2 regions of the Rahnella sp. EDr1-12 genome follow, and region 1 is predicted to be linked to the other one. Evidence: riboswitches for the same ligand, from Rfam matches in the RefSeq annotation. Region 1 holds a riboswitch; the other holds the start of a gene.

Region 1 (3,208 bases):
TTCGCGGAAATGCTCAAACAGGAAACTTTCGCGATGATGGGAAAGGCACCATTTCGCCATAATCGAACCGCCGCGTGACACAATACCGGTCAATCGTTTGGCGGTCATCGGCACATAACGCAGTAATACGCCTGCATGGATAGTGAAGTAATCGACGCCTTGTTCGGCCTGCTCCAGGAGCGTATCGCGGAACATTTCCCAGTTGAGGTCTTCGGCAACGCCGTTCACTTTCTCCAGCGCCTGATAAATCGGCACTGTACCAATGGGCACCGGGCTGTTACGCAGGATCCACTCACGGGTTTCGTGGATGTAGCGACCGGTGGAGAGATCCATCACCGTGTCTGCGCCCCAGCGTGTCGACCACACCAGCTTCTCGACTTCTTCTTCGATAGATGACGTCACTGCGGAGTTACCGATATTGGCGTTAACCTTCACCAGGAAGTTTCGGCCAATGATCATTGGCTCTGATTCGGGATGATTGATGTTGGCGGGAATAATCGCGCGACCGGCGGCGACTTCCTGACGTACAAACTCCGGCGTGATATTGGCAGGAAGATGCGCACCGAAACTTTCACCCGGATGTTGCTGCCGCAATACTTCGCCGCGGATCCGCTCGCGGCCCATATTTTCGCGAATAGCGATGAATTCCATTTCAGGGGTAATGATGCCTTTTCGCGCGTAATGCAGCTGCGTAACATTTTTACCGGACATGGCTTTTCGCGGGCGCGGCAGAAGTTCGAAGCGCAGGTGATCCAATCCGTCATCGGCCAGACGTTGCTGGGTAAAACCCGAGCTGACCTGCGGAAGTTCTTCGGTATCTGCCCGGTCGGCGATCCAGCTGGCGCGGCATTTTGCCAGCCCGGCATGTACGTCGATAGACGCTTCCGGGTCGCCATAAGGCCCGGCTGTTTCATACACCGGGATGGCTTCGTTCTCTTCGTACTTTGGATTGTCTTTGCCGCCGCCTGTCAGCGTCGGGCTGAGCTGTATTTCACGCATCGGCACGCGGATATCAGCGCGAGAGCCTTGCAGATAAATACGTCGGGAATTAGGAAAGGCTTCGCCCTGCAGGCTGTCGATAAACGACTGTGCCTGCGCACGTTGTTCACGGCGACCAGAGGGTTTCTTTTCAGAAATAACGGGTTTTTGGGTACTCGACATAGCAAATTCCTCGCAAAAAAACGTGATGGAAAATTGCTTGTCTGGAGGTTTACGGCAGGAGTAAAAATGGGCGGTTTAGCGCAGGCGGCCTGATACAGGCTGATGCCAAATCGCGCAAAACGCATAACATTACTCTTGTTCCCTTCGCGGGTACTAACCCGATCAGGTTCCGCGGATCCCGAATTAACGGTCTCAGCCTGGCGTAATCTCCGTGAGGAAAATTATGCGCTAGGCACTCCGACAAGAAGCCTCAATATAGGAGGCCGATGATAAAACTACAACCCTTCGCAGGGTCTAAACTTCAAACGGCTTAAGCCGGTCTGGCGAGATGATCGTCGTTGGCAGGCGGTAAAGGTGTTCCATCGACCGGATCAAATGCCAGGATAATTAATTGATCTTCAAGCTGAAAACGCGCATCCAACGCTTCACCAATATCGGATAATGCATAATGGAAGGCGAAAGCATTGTCATCATCAATATCATTTTCTGTGTAACTGTCATGGAAAGCCATGATAGTTTCAGTGTTCAGCTCCAGCGCAGGGTATATTTTGGCAGCTTGTGATTTAACTGAGCTGCCTGCGCTGGCGACTTCATCGATTATCCGCTGATAAAGATGGAAATGGCCGGCAGAGAGATAGTCCACCAGATTATGACAAAAGTTATCCAGCGCTTTTTCATTCAGTGGGGTATGTTTTTCTTTATTGGGTTTCAGACCGACCAGTGTGCAGTATGCAACCAGCAGTTCTTTGCGCGCGTGCAGCCATTGGTCTACTAACTCATTACTGCCACCAACGCGTTGGGTCAGTCTTTCCAGACGATTTAGCATGGTTGACTCCGTGAGCGATAAAAAAGTAACCAAAATGTGAAGGTTACTAATGTTAAATTTCTGTCTCAGATTGTCAGTCTCGTCGAGGTTATGCAACAACAATTATGGAATTACAGATCACAGAGCAACATAACGGCTGGTGGGTCATCAGCCATGAAGGCAAGCTATGGCTGCCTGAAGGTGAACTGCCGTTTGGCAGTGCAACGCAATTCTCTCTGACCGGCAAAACGGCACGTCAGATTGGCGAGTGGCAGGGCGAGCCGGTCTGGCTGGTGCGTCAGGCGATGCACAACCACATGGTGTCGGCCCGCCAGTTGCTCGATCAGGATCGCGGATTATTCCAGCTGGTCGGGCGCGGTGTGCAACTGGCTGAATTTTATCGATCTCATAAATTCTGCGGTTACTGCGGCCACGAAATGCAGGTCAGTAAAACCGAGTGGGCTGCGCTCTGTAGCCACTGTCGTGAACGCTATTATCCGCAAATTGCGCCATGCATTATCGTGGCTATCCGCCGGGGTGATGAAATTCTGCTGGCGCAGCATGTCCGCCACCGTAACGGAATTCACACGGTGCTGGCCGGTTTTGTTGAAGTCGGCGAAACGCTGGAAGAAACCGTGGCGCGCGAAGTCATGGAAGAGAGTCACGTCCGCGTGAAAAACGTGCGCTACGTCAGCTCGCAGCCATGGCCTTTCCCGAATTCGCTGATGATGGCTTTTATGGCTGACTATGACAGCGGTGATATTCAGCACGATCCGAAAGAGCTGCTGAATGCGGGCTGGTATCGTTATGACGCCCTGCCGTTATTGCCGCCGCCGGGCACCATCGCGCGTCGACTGATCGAAGACACTGTGGCGCTATGCCGCGCCGCGAGCGATGAAGACGACGTGTAGCGTAAGTGTTGCGTGTTAGAATGCCGCCAGATTAATGCCGTGCCGCCCGAATACTGAAGGAAAGAACCAGAATGAATGAGTTGAAAAATGACCGTTACCTGCGCGCCCTGTTACGTCAACCGGTGGACATCACGCCGGTATGGATGATGCGTCAGGCAGGCCGCTATTTGCCAGAATATAAAGAAACCCGTGCCGTGGCCGGTGATTTTATGTCGCTGTGCAAGAATGCGGAGCTGGCTTGTGAAGTGACCTTGCAGCCGCTGCGCCGCTATCCGCTGGATGCGGCCATTCTGTTCTCCGACATCCTGACCATTCCTGATGCGATGGGGTT
Region 2 (3,208 bases), on a different contig from region 1:
TATGCATGTGCAGGATCCTGAGCTGAAAGAGCGCCTCGAAAACGACTGGCGCGAGCTGAATGATTATCTTGGTATGGCCTGCTGGCAGATGGACAATAACCGCCCGTTATGGCGTCAACTGCATGAAGAGATCACCCCGCAGGCACTGTGGTTGCTGGCAGATTCATCGTGGTTCAGCGGCAAAAAACTGCAAAAAGATGGCGAACTGGAAGGCTTGTGGCTGCATGAGCAGTTTATTGGCCGACGCAGCGGCGAACACGCGGCGCTGGTTCTTTCATGGAAAGATGAAGAGAATCAGGACATCGCCAGTTATCTGTATGAGCGAATTTCTGTCAGCCAGATCCGGGTGATGCTGCGCCCGCGTAAAGACGAGAAATTCTATCCGCTCAATCCGTTTGATGCCGTGCATTTACAGCGGGCGCTGATGATGTTTCATCAGGCAGAACAGGCACTGGAAAAATCGCAGCGCAGCGCCTGACTGCCCTTCACTCTCGCCTTACCACCAGCGATGAAAATGATGCACCGGCCCGATGCCCTGCCCGACATCCAGCGAGTCGGCCTGTATCAGCGCCTGTTGCAGATAGGCTTTGGCTTCGCGCACAGTGTCTGCCCAGCCGCTGTGGCGCGGGCGCAGTGCCGCCAGGGCGGCTGACAACGTACAGCCGGTGCCATGTGTATGGCGGGTGTTCACCCTCGGCGCAGTGAAACGCTCACGCGTATCCCGCATAAATAACCAGTCCGGACTCTCTTCGTCGCTAAGATGCCCTCCTTTCATCAACACCGCGCCACACCCCATCGCCAGTAAAGCTTCGCCCTGCTCACGCATTTCCGCTTCACTGGTGGCGATGGCGCATTCAAGCAACGCTGCTGCTTCGGGCAGGTTTGGGGTGATGATCGACACCTGAGGCAAAAGCAGCCGCCGCAACGCCTCGACCGCTTCCGGCTGCAATAAAGGATCGCCACTTTTCGCCAGCATCACAGTATCGAGCACCACGAACGGCGGCTGATAATGGCCAAGCCGCTCCGCCACCGTTTCCACAATCTGACTGTTTGCCAGCATGCCAATTTTAGCGGTGTCGATACGCACATCGCTGAGGACGGAATCAAGCTGCGCCGCCACAAACTCCGGTGCGATGTAACAGACCGACTGAACGCCACGGGTATTTTGCGCCACCAGCGCCGTGATCACGCTGGTGCCATAAGCGGCGAGGGCGGAGAAAGTTTTTAAATCCGCCTGAATGCCCGCACCGCCGCTCGGGTCAGTTCCGGCAATGGTCAGCGCATTAATGCGTTTCATGACAGCCCTCCCCGTTCAGCCATGTTTCATTCAATAAATACAGATTATCGAGGAACGCTGGCGTAAAGCTGCCGGGCCCGCGGGCTGTCGCACAAGCCCGTTCACCGGCACATGACATGACGCGACACGCCGCCGCGACGTTGTCCAGCCGGTCGCCCGGTAATGCCGAAAATGCCGCCACCACGGCAGATAATGCACAGCCGGTACCGACCACGCGGGTCATCATCGGATGCCCGCCCGGCACAGCCCAATGGCGTTTGCCGTCGGTGATGTAATCCGTTTCGCCGGTCACAGCCACTATCGCCCCGGTTTGCTGCGCCAGTTGCTGTGCGGCAGGCAGAGCGGAAAGCGAATCGTCGCCGCTGTCAACGCCGCGGCCTGACGCGCTCAGGCCACTGAGGGCACGGATTTCAGACGCATTGCCACGAATGGCGGCGGGTTTTAACGGAAGAATATTGAGGCAAAATTCGGTTCGCAAGCTCAGGCCACCGACCGCGACGGGATCTAACACCCAGGGTTTCCCGGCCTGATTGGCGGCATGAATCGCCGCCAGCATCGCGTTAGCGTGGGGATGTGTGAGCGTGCCGACGTTCACCAGTAAGGCATCGGCAATGGCGCTGAACTGCGCCGCTTCATCGGGATCGACCACCATCGCCGGAGAGGCACCCAGCGCCAGCAGGACATTGGCAGTAAAAGATTGCACCACATCGTTGGTCAGGCAATGGACCAGCGGTGAGGCATGGCGGAGTTGATGTAAAGAACCGGCGGCAGTAGCACCGGGAAATACGGAAGGTCGGACGTTCATAAGTCTCCCAACCGGCTTTCAGGAAGGCGGCATCGGGAGAGATACCTGACTTCCCTACGCTGGCATAATCCAGATCAGGTAATACGGGTAAAATCTCAGCCGTTCTTTTGCAAGCGCGGCACCCCGAGTCAAGGGAGCATTATTGGTGTGGACGGCGGGAAGATCAATCAGCAATTGATACAAAAAAGCCCTGTCCATTGACAGGGCTGATGAAACAACCGCAATTTACAGCGTAGCCGGCACGTCGCCAGTCGTGCCTTCGCTGCGCGCCTGCCACAACGTTATCCAGCGCAGAACTGATGCCACCATAATCACCGCGCCGAGGGCGACCATGATGATTGAGATGGTGCCGTTGAACAGGTTGAAACCTTTGGCCGCAGAATTGAAATACACATGTGCGACCATCCAGTACGCCGCATAGTTGACCGTGACATAGAGATAAGCCAGCGGGATCAGGCAGGTCAGCATGTAGCGGCGTTTGTCCGCCAGACGCAAGATAATGGTCGCGCCAATCATCAGGCCAATTGAGGCCATCAGCTGGTTTGAAACGCCAAACAGCGCCCAAACGGAGTTGATGTCGCCCGAGTTAAGAAGGTATCCCCACAGCAGGCAGGCGACGATGCTGCACGCCACTGCGCCCGGCCACCAGTCAGTACGTTTGAGCGGCGCCCACAGATCGCCGAAGAAATCCTGTAACAGATAGCGCGCCACGCGGGTTCCGGAATCCACGGCCGTCAGGATAAATACCGCCTCGAACATCACCACAAACTGGAAGAAGTACGAAGACAAATGGCTGAACCACGGGATGCGAGTAAAGATATCCGCCATGCCGACCGCCAGCGTCACCGCCCCGCCGGTACGGCCACTGAGATCCAGACCAATTTCCTGGCTGAGTGTCGGCAGATTCACCACCTGCATCCCCAGACCGGCAAAAACCTCGGGCGCCGAGTTGATCGCAAAGTAATCCGCCGGGTGCAGCGCGGTCGCGGCAATCAGCGCCATCACGCCGACCACGCATTCCGCTAACATCGCACCAAAACCGACCGGTAAGATGTCGCTCCATTTATCGATTTGCTTCGGCGTCGTGCCGGAACCGATAAATGCGT

The links. A riboswitch is a leader RNA that binds a small molecule or an ion and turns the genes downstream of it on or off. The one in region 1 is predicted to bind thiamine pyrophosphate.
Region 2: another riboswitch for thiamine pyrophosphate. It lies ahead of thiM (hydroxyethylthiazole kinase); the one in region 1 lies ahead of thiC (phosphomethylpyrimidine synthase ThiC).

What each region holds. Positions count from the first base shown of each region.
Region 1 covers NZ_JBLZNY010000012.1:6,869-10,076, reverse strand. Annotated here, with positions in the region: gene thiC (phosphomethylpyrimidine synthase ThiC) at 1-1,161, opposite strand, end outside; TPP riboswitch at 1,284-1,411, opposite strand; gene ACO0U8_RS23745 (Rsd/AlgQ family anti-sigma factor) at 1,472-1,987, opposite strand; gene nudC (NAD(+) diphosphatase) at 2,092-2,877, shown strand; gene hemE (uroporphyrinogen decarboxylase) at 2,949-3,208, shown strand, end outside.
Region 2 covers NZ_JBLZNY010000002.1:799,847-803,054, forward strand. Annotated here, with positions in the region: gene ACO0U8_RS13015 (hypothetical protein) at 1-478, shown strand, start outside; gene thiD (bifunctional hydroxymethylpyrimidine kinase/phosphomethylpyrimidine kinase) at 497-1,297, opposite strand; gene thiM (hydroxyethylthiazole kinase) at 1,284-2,102, opposite strand; TPP riboswitch at 2,137-2,238, opposite strand; gene ACO0U8_RS13030 (carbon starvation protein A) at 2,328-3,208, opposite strand, start outside.